Regions from separate parts of the Gryllotalpicola protaetiae genome, predicted to be linked through region 2. Evidence: predicted binding sites of a transcription regulator. Region 2 holds the regulator's gene; the other holds the start of a gene.
The links. Region 2 encodes LexA, which represses DNA repair genes until DNA is damaged. Its sites were predicted from a motif close to TCGAACANNTGTTCGA; they were not measured.

Region 1: D7I44_RS00910 (HNH endonuclease signature motif containing protein) is a predicted target of LexA. The motif match lies at 2,984-2,999, and genes of this name have one in related genera.

The regions. Positions count from the first base shown of each region.
Region 1 is NZ_CP032624.1:170,680-177,776, reverse strand. Features, by position in the region: gene D7I44_RS00925 (hypothetical protein) at 1-92, shown strand, start outside; gene D7I44_RS00920 (NADPH-dependent FMN reductase) at 111-602, opposite strand; gene D7I44_RS00915 (alpha/beta fold hydrolase) at 706-1,515, shown strand; gene D7I44_RS00910 (HNH endonuclease signature motif containing protein) at 1,548-2,900, opposite strand; gene lepB (signal peptidase I) at 3,064-3,801, shown strand; gene D7I44_RS00900 (S53 family peptidase) at 3,861-5,753, opposite strand; gene D7I44_RS00895 (LysE/ArgO family amino acid transporter) at 5,951-6,592, opposite strand; gene D7I44_RS00890 (LysR family transcriptional regulator ArgP) at 6,662-7,097, shown strand, end outside.
Region 2 is NZ_CP032624.1:2,898,091-2,905,187, forward strand. Features, by position in the region: gene miaA (tRNA (adenosine(37)-N6)-dimethylallyltransferase MiaA) at 1-300, shown strand, start outside; gene dapF (diaminopimelate epimerase) at 213-1,094, shown strand; gene D7I44_RS14065 (class I SAM-dependent methyltransferase) at 1,116-1,733, opposite strand; gene hflX (GTPase HflX) at 1,779-3,329, shown strand; gene D7I44_RS14075 (methylenetetrahydrofolate reductase) at 3,326-4,297, shown strand; gene lexA (transcriptional repressor LexA) at 4,304-4,915, opposite strand; gene D7I44_RS14085 (LysM peptidoglycan-binding domain-containing protein) at 5,252-5,608, shown strand; gene D7I44_RS14090 (histidinol-phosphate transaminase) at 5,648-6,772, shown strand; gene hisB (imidazoleglycerol-phosphate dehydratase HisB) at 6,777-7,097, shown strand, end outside.

The sequences.
Region 1 (7,097 bases), 920 kb from region 2:
GCGGATTCTTCGTCGGGGCCGGTGCGGCGCCTGCCTACCGCAGCGCATTCCCGTCCGCGATGCAGCTCGCGCTGCGGCGGCTGGGGCTCTGAGAATCGGACCTCTGTTCGTCAGAGAGCGGTGATCGCCGCGATCACCGGCGACCAGCGCGCGGCGTACTCTGCCGCCTTCGGGTCGTCGATGTACGCGGAGTCGAGCTGGTACAGGCCGGGCGCAGGGGTGATCGCGCCGAGCTCGACGAGCACCGGCTTGAGCAGCAGATCGGGTGCGAGGGCGTGCGCAGGGCCCGCACCCAGCATGAGCGGGACGGCGACGACACCCTCGAGGCCGGTCGCAGTGGCGAACTGGTCGAGGAACAGCTTGAGCAGGCCGGTGTAGGTGGCCTTGAAGGTGGGCGAGGCGAAGATCGCGAGGTCGGATGCCTGCACCTGCGCCACTGCGGCCTTGACCCGCTCGTCGCCCCAGCCGATCAGGCCGGCGCCGAGGTCGATGAGGTCGATCAGCTCGACCTCGTCCGCGCCGAGGGCCACGGCGAGACGCTGCGCCGCATCGGCGGTGCGGGAGGCGGGCTTCGGGTTGCCGACGACGGCGACTGCTCTCATAGCGACAGTCTGGCGGGGCTTCTGGGGGTGGTCCACCCACGCCGTAACACGGCGCTCTCTTCCCGTCGCGCGACGGCGCGCACGCCGCGCATAGGGTGGCAGCATGACGGATCCCGCCCCCGATCGCCACGAGACCGAGGTGCGCGGTGCGCGCCTGAGCTGGACGGAGACCGGCACCGGCCCCACCGTCGTCTGGGCGCACGGCATGAGCTCGAGCGGCTGGGCACAGGAGCTCGGTGGCCAGTTCGACTGGTCGCCTGTCTCTGACTCCGGTCACCGCCTGGTCCGCTTCGACGCACGCGGCCACGGCTCGTCGACGGGAACGTCGAACGAGGGCGACTATGTCTGGCCGGAGCTCGCGCAGGATCTGCTCGCGCTCCTCGACCACATCGCGCCGGGGGAGCAGGTCGCCGGCGTGGGCTCGTCGATGGGCACCGCGACGCTCATCTACGCCGCTCTGGCCGAGCCGTCGCGCTTCCGGCGCCTCGTGCTCACCAGTGCACCGACGGCGTGGCAGACGCGCGCGGCGCAGGCGGGCATGTACCTGGGCTTGGCGAGTCTGATCGAGAGCGAAGGGCTGGATGCCTTCCGCAGACTCATGGCTTCGCCCGAGGCGCATGTGCCCGCACCGTTCGAGGGCCTCGACCCCGACGCGTTCACCCCGCAGGTGAGCGTGGAACTGCTGCCGACGGTCTTGCGCGGCGCCGCTCAGACCGACCTGCCCCCGATCGACGCGATCGCCGCGCTCGATGTGCCCGTTCTGCTCCTGCCATGGTCGGACGACCCCGGCCACCCCGTCGCCACCTCAGAGGCTCTGCTCGAGGCGCTGCCCGACGCGCGCCTGCAACTCGGCACTACGCTCGCCGAACTGCGCGCGTGGGGCCATGTGGCCACCGACTTCCTGGCTTCCTGAACCCTCCGCTGGGCAGAGTTCTGCCTCGCGGTTCAGCGTGCGGGTCGGTGGATGGCTGGTACCCAGGGTGAGGCGTGGGAGCCGTAGACCCATCTGATTTCGGGTGTGCCGTCTTTGCTGGTGCGGAGTTGGTAGGGGCCGTCGTCGATGAGGTGGTGGTGCCACCAGCACAGGAGTGCGGCGTTGATGACATTGGTTTTGCCGCCGTCTTTCCAGGGTGTGAGGTGGTGGGTTTCGCACCATCGGGCGGGTGTGGTGCAGCCGGGGATGATGCAGCCTTTGTCTCGGGCGGCGAGGGCTCTGCGCTGTTGCGGGGTGAAGCAGCGTTGGGTGCGGCCGAGGTTCAGGATCTCGCCGGTGGGGGAGAGGTCGACTTCCTGGTAGCCGCCGGCGTCGGCGATGCGCTTCGCGGCATGGGCGCTGATGGGCTCGTTTTCGCCATCGACCCATGCCACGCCGTGGCCGGTCTCGAGCTCGTCTTTCGTTGTGGTGACGAGGATGGTGGGGTGCGCGCCGCCCATGGTCGGGGTCTGCGGGGCCCGGGCTGCGGCGGTGAACACGGCGTGGAGGATGTCGGCGCGTTTCTGTTTCGCCGAGCGGGTGTCGACGGGCGGCAGATCGAGCGTTCCCGTCAGCAGCGGTTTTGTGTCGTCGGGGTCGGCGTCGCCGAGCACGTCGGGGCTTGGGGTGAAGCGCACCTCGGCGCCGGCGCGCGGATTCACATGCGCGTCGAGGACGGCGCGGATGGCGGCGGCCTGCTCGATCGGCAGGAGCCCGGTGAGTTTCACCAGGCCGTTGCGGGCAGGCCCTAGGGTGAGGAAGCGTTTCTCGATCGCGGCCTTCTCGACGGGTTCGACGCCGTCGGGGTCCAGAACGGCCGCCCACACTCTCGCCGCGTCCGCCGCCGCGGAGGCGGGCAATGCGGCGGACAGCTCCACGAGCTCTGTGCAGGCGATATCGACAGCGGCAGGGTCTGCGACGGGAACGGTCTTCAGGATCGGTGCGCCGATCACTTCCGCCTGGGCACGGGAGAGCGCCCCGGAAGAGACGGCGTCTTCGAGGACGGGCAGCTTCGCCAGCGCCCGCGATTCCAGCACGCGGGCCCGCGCGTCACCGGCGCTGGTGCGGGTGACGGTCTCGATCGCACCCCAGGGCTTCTTCGCCCCGAGCTTGCGCGCCAGCGAGTCCTCCCCGAGCGACTCGTCGGAGCGGCGGTCGAACTCCCTGGCGACGGCGAGCGTGATCGCCTCGGCCTGTCGCAGCACCTCTTCGGCGTCCTGCGCGAAGCCGACCAGCTGATCATCCGTCAGCGCAGGGAGGCGCAGGGGAAGCGAAGGTTCGACGCGGTGGAACGCCGCCCCTAGACCCTCGCCGACTGCTGTCACTGACCCGCCCCCGATCACCTACCGCAAGTGTATCAAATATTCGATACTCACGGCGACTATAAGCTGAGAAAACGCCGCTAAGATAGAACACACGTACGTCACCAATGCGAAGTCTTGCTCCAGTAGCATTGCGACGCCGCACGGTGCATCAGAAGGAGAGTACGTGGCACGCGCCGTTCAGACTCGCGGTCAGAAGACCTGGTTGTTCGCCCGCGACATCGTCGTCCTTCTCGCCGCGCTGCTCGCCTCCTTTCTCATCAAGACGTTCCTGATCCGCTCGTTCTACATCCCGTCGGCATCCATGGAGAACACGCTGATCGGCGGCCCGGGCACAGCAGCCGACGATCGCGTGGTCGTCAACGAGCTCGAGCCGAGGCTCGTTCCCGTGCACCGCGGCGACATCGTCGTGTTCGCCGACCCGGGCGGGTGGCTGCGCGGCGAGCCCGCCCCGCCCGCGGCGCCCGCCAACCCTGTCGCGCGCGGCCTCAGCGACGCCCTGACCTTCATCGGCCTCGGAACCGCCGACAGTGACAACCATCTCGTCAAGCGCGTCATCGGGCTCCCCGGCGACCACGTCGTGTGCTGCACCGCGGTCGGCCGTGTGACGCTCAACGGCGTTCCGCTGAACGAGCCGTTCATCGCCTCGCAGGCTCAATGGCCCGATGGCGCGCGCGCTGACTCGAACCCGTTCGACGTGACCGTGCCGCCCGGCAAGCTCTGGGTCCTCGGCGACAACCGTGGCGATTCACAGGACTCGAGCCTCAACCAGGGCCTGCCGACGAAGGGCTTCGTCCCCGAGAAGGACGTCGTCGGCCGCGCCTTCGTCATCAGCTGGCCGATCTCGGGCTGGTCGTGGCTCTCGGACTTCCCCCACGTCTTCGCCAAAGCCGGCAGGAACTGACACGAAGCGAAGGGGGCCCCGGAAAGCATCCGGAACCCCCTTCGAATGAAGTGAGCCGACTACCGCCTGCCGCCGACCGCCTCCGCCGCGATGAACGCGCCGTTCGGCACACCGAGACCGGTCTCGTCGTCGTAGCCGTACGTCGTCTTCTGCGTGTCACCTGCGTCGAACGTGCCGAGGTAACTGCCCGCGGTGCTCGCGAAGTGGATGCCGGGGTGCGGCGTCACGTCCGTGAGGCCCTGACCGGCGACCTCGTAGAGCAGCGGGTTCGCGAACCCGATGGCGAACGGCCGGTTCTGCTGCGCGAGCGCCTGGATGCCCGCGAACAACGGCGTCGAGAGGCTGGTTCCGCCGATCGCGCTGAGCGTGAACGCGCCGTCGGTGGTCACGCCGTAGTACATGCCCGTGTACGGGTCGGCGTCGGCCGCGACGTCCGGAACGGTGCGCATCTTGGTGGCGCCGCGTGCCTGCGAGAGGCTGTTCGGCACCTTCGACACCTGGTACCAGGGCTGCGGGAACAGCTGGCTGGTGCCGCCGCCGGCACCCCCGTAGAAGTAGTCGCCGGGAACGGGGCCGTCTTGGTAGGCGGGCGTGGCACCCGTGTAGTCGACGCGGTCGAACAGCGTCTCCCACCCGGTGCGGGCGACCAACTGGTCGTTCTTGCCGATGATCTCGCTGGTGCCGCCGACACCCGTGACGTACGGGTCGGAGGCCATGTACTCCGGCTGCGGGCTCTGGCCGTCGATCACGGTGTCGCCGTCGTCGCCGGTCGAGAAGTAGAAGCCGATGCCTTCGGCTGCCGCCTGCTCCCAGATGGCATGCTCGAGCTGGATCTCGGCCTGATCCTCGGCGTCGGTCGGCTCGCTGCCCCAGCTGTAGGAGTTGGAGACGATGGATGCCGCATGCGTCTCGACGACCCAGTTCGCGGCGTCGTCGAGCCCGGTGTCGCAGTCGGTGGCGCCGACGTAGAGCACCTTGGCGTCGGGAGCCATGCCGTGCACAGCCTCGACGTCGAGCGCTTCCTCGCCGTTCCAGCCGGCTTCGCCCGCGCACTCGTCCTGCAGGCCGAACGGCCCCATGATGTGCTCGGAGTACTGGCCGGCCGCGAACGGCTTGTCGCCGACCGCGGTCGCGGTCTGGTTCGCGTCGGACAGCATGGTCGGGTTGGCGTACGCGTCGAGGATCGCGACGGTCACGCCCCTGCCGGTGTCGCCGCGCGCGATGGAGCTCGTCGTGCCGTACAGCTTGCGCAGCTGGTCGGGCGTCTCGCCGCAGAGGTAGGTGTTGAACCTCGTCTGGCCGAACGCCTGCGGCAGCGTCTGCTGGTACTCGCCCCAGTAGTCCGAGCACTGCGATGCCGGCGGCTTGTCAGCGGCGGGCGCGGCCGCGACGCCGCTGGGCGTGGGCTCGGGCGTGACGGTTCCGGGCGTGCGGGCGTTGTCGCCCTGCGCGAGTCCGGTGACACCCGCGACGACACCGGCGACGGATGCCGGAACCGAGAGGTCGCCCGTTGGCGCGTACTGCTGCTTGCCATTGTGGGAGTAGGTGGCGAGCGAGGTGTCGAACGCCTTGCCGATCTGGGCGGCGGTGCCCGAGGCGTCGACCCACTTGTTGCCCTGCGCGACGCTGGTCACCTGGATGCCCTGGCTGCTCAGGAATGACTCGACCGACTGCACGTCTGCGCTCGACGGCGCGTACTTCGCGTCGTATTGCGCCGGCGTCAGGTAGCGGCCGTAGTCGCGGCTGTGTGGGTCGGTGATGTCCTTGATGAGGGCGTCGATGCTCGGCTGGTGCGAGTTGCCGACGACGACGCGGAACGGGATCCGCCGCCCGCCGGGCACGCTGCCCTGCCGGTGACCGGGGGTGGCCCACGAGGGCGCACCGCCGAGGGAGTGCCGGCCGCCGTCGGCCGCGTTCGCGGCCGCCGTTCCGACAAGGGTGGAAAGCAGCACGGCGCCGGCGCTTATGGCGACGACAACCGTGCGCGAACGGCGAGAGCGCACAGTACCTCCGTTGGAAATGCGAGAGAGATTGGCCCACGGTCGGGGGCCAATCTCACATCTCTAGCGGCCGCGATGTTGCTTAGTCAATAGGAATGAGTTGCTGGTTGCACGGCTGATACGTGCAGGAAACAACGCGCGGGCAGAAATCACGAACCGAGCAGCAGCTTGACGCCGAGCGACACCATGATCACTGCGATCAGGGCGTCGAGCACGCGCCAGGACATCGGCCGCGCGAACAGCGGTCGCAGCAGACGGGCGCCGAAGCCGAGCGAGAAGAACCAGACGAAGCTCGCCGTCACGGCGCCGCCGACCCACCACCAGCGGGCATCGGGCGCCTGCTGGTTCGCGATCGACCCGAGGAACACGACCGCGTCGAGATAGACGTGCGGATTGAGCCAGGTGAGCGCCGACACCGTGGCGATCGCCGTGCCGAGGCGCACACCGCGGCCCTCAGCGCCCGTCGTGACGGTCAGCGTCTCGCCGTTCGGCCTGACGGCGCGTCGTGCGGCGAGGAATCCGTAGACCATCAGGAAGCCCGCGCCGATCACGCGCACCACCACGAGCACCTCGGGGGCGCGCTGGATCACGGCGCCGACCCCCGCGGTGCCTGCCGAGATCAGCACCGCGTCGGACACTGCGCACAAGAGGACGACCGGCAGCATGACGCGCCGGGTGGCGACGACGCCGAGGCGCAGCAGATACGCGTTCTGAGCGCCGATCGCGACGATGAGGGAGAGCCCGGTACCGAGGCCGAGCAGGGCGGGGAGCAGGGTGGAGCTGGGTGACACGACTCCAACGTTAGGAATCCGTAGGCCATCATGCCAGCTAAAGAATCTCATGCGGCATAAGCTGCACTTATGACAGAGTTGAACTCCGATCAGCTGCGCACCCTGCTCGCAGTGATCGATGAGGGCACCTTCGACGCGGCCGCCGCGCGGTTGCACGTCACACCGTCGGCCGTGTCGCAGCGCATCAAGGCGCTCGAGCAGGCGGCGGGCGCGGTGCTGGTGCGGCGCAGCACGCCGATTCAGGCGACGGATGCCGGGCTGGTCGTGCTGCGGCATGCGCGCAAGCTCGCCCTGCTCGATCTCGACCTGACCCGCGAGCTGGGCGCCGCGGGCCGCGAGGGCGTGGCGCTCTCTGTGCCGATCGCGGTGAACGCCGACTCGCTCGCGACCTGGTTCCTTGACGCCCTCGTGTCGCTCGCGCCGCGCACCGACATCGTCTTCGACCTGCGCCGGGAGGACCAGGAGCACACGCTCGAGCTGCTGCGCTCTGGTGAGGTCGCGGCGG
Region 2 (7,097 bases):
GCGTCTCGGGCGATCGGCTACGCGCAGGCGCTCGCCCAGCTTCGCGGTGAGCTCAGTGAGCCTGAGGCGATCGCGCAGACGCAGGCGATGACGCGCCGCTATGCGCGCAGGCAGGTCAGCTGGTTCAAGCGGTATGAGCACGTGGCATGGTTCGACACCGAGGCAGCGGATGCCTCACAGCGAGCCCACGCGGCCGTCGATAGGCTTGACGAATGGCGGTCACGCTCCACTTCAGCAAGGGTCACGGCACCGGGAACGACTTCATCCTCTTCGCCGACCCCGACGGCTCCCTTGAGCTGACCACGGCGCAGGTTCAGGTCCTCTGCGACCGGCATTTCGGCATCGGCGCCGACGGTGTGATCCGTGCGGTGCGATCTGAGAACATCCTTCCTGGCGCGTCGTCGCTGCTCGACAATCCAGGGGCCGAGTGGTTCATGGACTACTACAACGCCGACGGCTCGATCGCCGAGATGTGCGGAAACGGAATCCGCGTCTACGCCGAGTTCCTGACCCGCAGCGGGCTCGCCGAACTGCAGCACGGTGAGATCCTGCCGATCGGCACCCGAGCCGGCGTGCGCGACGTGCAGCGCTCGGAGCTCGGCTACCAGGTCGACATGGGCACCTGGTGGACGGCCGACGATGAGCCGCTCGTCACCGCGAGATCGTTCAAGGTCGCGCGTCCAGGGCTCAGCATCGACGTCGGCAACCCGCACGTCGTCGTCGCGCTCTCCGACGACGCAGAGCTCGACGCTCTCGACCTCAACTACGTCCCCGTCATCGAACCCGAGCCCGCGGGCGGGGCGAACGTCGAGTTCGTCGTCCCCGGCGTGCCGCTGGTGCGCGACGGAGTGGGCCATATCCGCATGCGCGTCCACGAGCGCGGGGTCGGCGAGACGATGTCGTGCGGCACCGGCACGGTGGCCGCCGCGCTCGCGATCCGCCATTGGGCGGGCGATCGTGCGCCGGACGAGTGGCGCGTCGAGGTGCCGGGCGGCGAGGTGCTGGTGCGCATGTTCGAGGCGGAGGACGGCGAGCATCTGTCGCTCTCCGGTCCGGCCGAGCTCGTCTTCGACGGCGAGATCTCTCTCGCCTGAGTGCGTGAGGGCACGCCGCGACTACTGCTCGGCGTGCCGCCGCACACGGAGCACGCGGAATCCCTTGCTGGTCGCCGCGCGGGTGGTGCCGTACGCGGGAAGCGTGCTGTCGAGCCAGCGCTGCAGCGAGTCGGAGCCGAGGTTGCGGGCGATGACCAGCCAGGCATCCGACCCTGCCTCGAGCCGCGGCAGCCAGGTCTGCAGCAGGCCGTGCAGCTCGTTCTTGCCCACTCTGATCGGCGGGTTCGACCAGATGGTCATGAAGGCGATGTCGGCGGGAACATCCTCCGGTCGCACCGCGTTGACATTGGTGATGCCGAGGTCGGCGGCGTTGCGCGCGACGAGTTCGAGCGCCCGTTCGTTCACGTCGACGGCCCACACGGTGGCGTGCGGAGACCCGAGCGCGAGCGACAGCGAGATCGGCCCCCACCCGCAGCCCAGGTCGAGCAGGTGCCCGCCTGGCGGCGGTGGCGGCGTGTTGGCGAGCAGCACGGCGGTGCCGGTGTCGACGTGGTCCGGGCTGAACACGCCAGCGCCCGTCGTGACCGTGAGATCGCGGCCCGCGAGGCGCACATCGATGGGCCGCAGCTTCGGGTCGCTTCCCGGTGACGCGCTGAAGTAGTGGTCACCGGAAGACATGTCAGAAACGTACAGCACCGACAGAACTAGAGTTAATTCTCAATAATGACCGCAGATCACCCCACTTCACACGACACCGAGACCCGCGCAGACGACGACGTCGTGGCGCGCGTCCTTGCGAACGCGGATTCCCACGCGGCCGGCTATTCGCTGTTCGGTCAGCGTGCGCAGGCATTGCAGGCGACGACGGATGCCGCAGGCTTCGACAGCACCGATGGCGAGCAGCTCGATCGAGACGACCGGGCCGCGCTGAGGCGCGTCGGCGGCCTTTCGACGGAGCTCGAGGACGTCACCGAGGTCGAGTATCGCCAGCTGCGCCTCGAGAACGTCATCCTGATCGGCGTCTACTCAGGCGGGTCGCTCGAAGACGCCGAGAACTCGCTGCGCGAGCTCGCAGCCCTTGCAGAGACCGCGGGCGCCGTTGTGCTCGACGGGCTGTTGCAGCGCCGCCCGCACCCCGATCCCAGCACCTACCTCGGCCGCGGAAAGGCAGAGGAACTGGCGGCGGTGGTCGCGCACCTGGGTGCAGACACCGTCATCGCTGACACCGAGCTCGCGCCGAGCCAGCGGCGCGCCCTCGAAGACGTGGTGAAGGTCAAGGTCATCGACCGCACCGCCGTCATCCTCGACATCTTCAGCCAGCATGCCAAGAGCCGCGAGGGCAAGGCGCAGGTCGAGCTCGCCCAGCTCGAGTACCTGCTGCCGCGCCTGCGCGGCTGGGGCGAGTCGATGAGCAGGCAGGCCGGCGGCCAGGTCGGCGGCGCCGGCAACGGCATGGGCAGTCGCGGCCCGGGTGAGACGAAGATCGAGCTCGACCGCCGCCGCATCCACTCCCGCATGGCGAAGCTGCGCAAGCAGATCAAGGAGATGAAGCCGGCGCGCGACGCCAAGCGGGCGAACCGTCGCCGCAACGAGGTGCCGTCTGTGGCCATCGCCGGCTACACGAACGCGGGCAAGTCGAGCATGCTGAACCGCATCACGCGGGCGGGTGTGCTCGTCGAGAACGCGCTGTTCGCGACGCTCGACTCGACGGTGCGCCGCTCGCAGACCGTCGACGGCCGGCCCTACACACTCGCCGACACGGTCGGGTTCGTGCGCAATCTGCCGCACCAGCTGGTCGAGGCGTTCCGCTCGACGCTGGAGGAGGTGCAGGATGCCGACGTGATCGTCCACGTCGTGGACGGGTCCCACCCCGACCCTGCGAGCCAGCTTCAGACCGTGCGCGACGTGATCGGCGAGGTGGGCGCGCGCGACATCCCCGAGCTCGTGGTCTTCAACAAGTCCGACCTGATCGATGACGACGCCCGTCTCGTGCTGCGCGGCCTGGTGCCCGGCGCCGTGTTCGCAAGTGCCCGCACGGGAGAGGGCATCGATGAGGTGCTCGCTCGGATCGCCTATCTCATCCCCGATCGCTCGGTTCCGATCGAGCTGCTGGTGCCCTATGCCCATGGAGAGGTGATCTCCGCGCTGCACGAACGCGGCAGGGTCACTTCCCAGGCGTACACGGAGGCGGGCACGCGCATCTCGGCACTGATCGACCCGACGCGCCTTGCGCAGTTCGAGCCCTATCGGCTCGAAGCGGCGCCGCGATCATGAGGCAGGTGCCGTTCTCGTTCGAACTGCACCCTGCGCGTTCCGACCGGGTGGCGCAGCAGCTGCCGGATCGCATCGCCAGGCTGGTCGCCGCAGGGCCCGAGTTCGTCTCGGTCACCTACGGAGCGGGCGGGTCGTCGCAGGACGCATCACTCGACGTCCTCAAACACGTCATCGACCGACACCCTGAGGTGCGCACCATGGCGCACCTCACGTGTGTCGGCTCGAGCGTGCAGTCCAGCCATGACACCGTGCGGACCTTCATGGATGCCGGGGTGCACAGCTTCCTCGCAGTGCGCGGCGACCTGCCGCTCGGCTCGACGGCTGAGGAGTTCCCCGGCGACATCCGCTCAGGGGCGGAACTCGTCCAGCTCATTCAGGCGGTGCAGCATGAGCGCGCCCCTTGGCGTGAGGTGCGTCTTCCTGGGACCCCGGGAATCACCCTGGATCGCGAGGGCCGAGAGCGCGTCGTCATCGCGGTCGCGGCGTTCGTGAACGGGCATCCGTCTTCACGGTCGTTTCAACAGGACATCGACACACTGCTGGCGAAGCAGGCCGCGGGCGCGAACCTGGCCCTGACGCAGCTCTTCTTCCACGCAGACGACTATTTCCGCCTGGTGGAGCGAGCCAGGGCAGCCGGCGTCGAGTTTCCCATCATCCCGGGCATCCTGCCGGTCGTGAGCACCTCTGGCGTCGTGCGTGCCCGCGAGCTCGCCGGCGAGCAGGCGCCGACGCAGCTCGTCGGCAGGCTCGGCGCCGAACCCACCGCAGAGGGTCAGCGCGAGATCGGAATCGACTTCGCGGCCGAGCTGGTGCAGCAGCTGGTCGACGGGGGCGCGCCGGGCATCCACCTCTACACGCGCAACCTGCATGAGACGCCATTGGCGGTGCTTGCCCGCGCTGGGCTCATCGAGGCGGGGCTCTACGAGCGGCTCGTCTCGACCGAGTTCGCCGGGGCGCCGCTGGCCTGACCCGGGTCAGACCGCTCGAAGGACCGCGACGACCTTTCCGAGCACGACGGCCTCGTCGCCGAGGATCGGCTCGAACGCCGAGTTCCGCGGCAGGAGCCAGGTGTGGCCGTCGCGCTGGCGGAAGACCTTGACCGTGGCTTCGCCCTCGAGCATGGCCGCGACGATGTCGCCGTTGATCGCGTCCTGCTGCTGCCGCACGACCACCCAGTCGCCATCGCAGATCGCCGCGTCGATCATCGATTCGCCTGCGACCTTGAGCATGAACAGATCGCCGTTTCCCACCAGTCGCCGCGGAAGCGGGAACACCTCTTCCACCTGCTGGTCGGCCGTGATCGGCACCCCGGCGGCGATTCGGCCGACCAGCGGCACCAGCGTCGCGTCGCCGACCGGCGCCTTCGCCTCGAAGTCATCGGTCTGCTCGGTGGGCGACGGCGGGTCGATCAGGATCTCGAGCGCACGCGGTCTGTTGGGGTCACGGCGCAGATAGCCCGAGAGCTCGAGCTGATTCAGCTGGTGAGTCACGCTCGACAGCGAGGCGAGCCCGACGGCGTCGCCGATCTCGCGCATGCTCGGCGGGTAGCCACGCGCCGCGAGCGACTTCTTGATCACGTCCAGGATCGCGAGCTGCTTGTCGCTGAGGTTCTTGCGGCGTCGCGTGCGCCGCTTGGGAGGGACGCCGGCGTCTTTGCCGGCTGGAGTGTCTTTGGCGACTGCATCTGTGGTCACGTGAATCCCCAATGTCGGTGGTCCCTGGTTGCATTTCGACCAGTGAGCCACAGATTAGCGGCAAACCCTCGTTGTGTAGGCGATTTGTTCGAGCGAGTCGCCGAAACCGGTGGATAACTTCGCTGATCGGCAGGGGCTTGCGTAATGACCAAATCGAAGATAGGTTCGGAAATGCAGAAAACATCGAACATGCGTTCCGAATCAGATGACGAAGGTAGAGGGTCCGAGATGAGCAGCGTCACTGTTCACTTGTCTGCCGCGGGCGCGCGCTCGCATCTGCGGCTCACGCGCCGCGGCCGGGTTGTGCTGGTTGCACTCGCTGCTACGCCGCTTGTCGCCGCAGCACTCTGGTTCGGTGTCAATTCCGGCTTCGCCGCGGCGGGTGGCGAGCCCCCGGCCTCGACGGCAGCGCTCGAGCATGTCACGGTCACCCCTGGTGAGTCCCTGTGGCAGATCGCTGAGGCGATCGCTCCACACGACGACCCGCGGGACGTCGTCGACGCACTCGTCGACATGAACGGTCTGCAGGGTTCGGTGGTCACCCCCGGTCAGACGCTCGCGGTCCCGCCGCAGTACGCCAAGTAGGCGGGCGAGTGCGTGAGGCGCCGCGCCTACGATGGAAGGGTGACGTCTCTGTCTGATCTGCCGATCCGCGATGACCTGCGTGGGCGCGAGCCCTATGGGGCGCCGCAGAAGCATGTCCGGGTCGAGCTGAACGTCAACGAGAACACCCACCCCATTCCCGACGACGTGCAGGCCGATGTGCTGGGTCGCCTTGCGAAGGCGATCGCCGGCGCCAACCGCTATCCCGATCGCGAGTTCGTCGAGCTCCGTGAGGCGCTGGCCGGGTATCTGGGTCACGGCCTGAGCCGCGACAACCTCTGGGCGGCGAACGGGTCGAACGAAATCCTGCAGCAGCTGCTGCAGGCGTTCGGCGGCCCTGGGCGCACCGTGCTCGGTTTCGCCCCGACCTACTCGATGTACCCGCTGCTCGCCTCCGGAACGGGAACCGCCTGGGTGGCCGGCGACCGCGATGCCGACTACGAGCTCTCCGCAGGCCGGGCGGCCGAGTGGGTCAGGCGCACTCAGCCCGATGTCGTCATCCTGTGCTCGCCCAACAATCCGACCGGGACCCCGCTGTCGCTCGACGTCATTGAGGCGGTCTACGCCGAGGCACAGGGCGTCGTCGTCGTCGACGAGGCCTACGCAGAGTTCTTCCCGGCCGGCCAGCCGAGCGCACTGACGCTGCTGCCGGGTCGCGAGCGCCTGGTGATCTCTCGCACGATGAGCAAGGCGTTCGCCTACGCCGGCGTCCGGCTCGGTTACCTCGCCGCAGATCCGGCGATCACCGACGCGCTGCGTCTCGTACGGCTTCCCTACCACCTGTCCGCGCTCACGCAGGCGGCCGCGCTCGGGGCGCTTGCGCACTCACGCGAGATGCTCGCCATGGTCGATGAGATCAAGGTGCAGCGCGACCGCATCGTCGACGGGCTGAATGCGCTCGGCTTCCGGGCGTATCGCACCTGGAGCAACTTCGTCCTCTTCGACGGCGTAGCCGACCCGCGTGAGGTGTTCGACGAGCTGCTGGCCGAGGGCATCATCATCCGTGAGATGGGCATCCCGAACAGCCTGCGGGTCTCGGCAGGCACCGAAGCCGAGACCGGGGAATTCCTCGACGCGATGGCCCGCTATGTCGAGCGGCATGGCAGCCCGCGCACGGCGTCGCCCGAGCGCGCCCCGGTAGGCTGAGCGTATGACCGCAGGCCCCCGTTCCGCCTCCATCACACGTGAGACCAGCGAGTCGCGCATCGAGCTGAGCCTCGACCTCGACGGCACGGGGCGCAGCGACATCGACACGTCGGTGCCGTTCTACAACCACCTGCTCACTGCGTTCGCGAAGCACTCGTTGACCGACCTCACCGTTCGGGCGAGCGGCGACACCGATATCGACGTCCACCACACTGTCGAAGACACGGGCATCGTCCTCGGCCAGGCGATCCGCCAGGCGCTCGGCGACAAGAGCGGTATCGGTCGGTTCGGCGACGCGCTCGTCCCGCTCGATGACGCTCTGGTT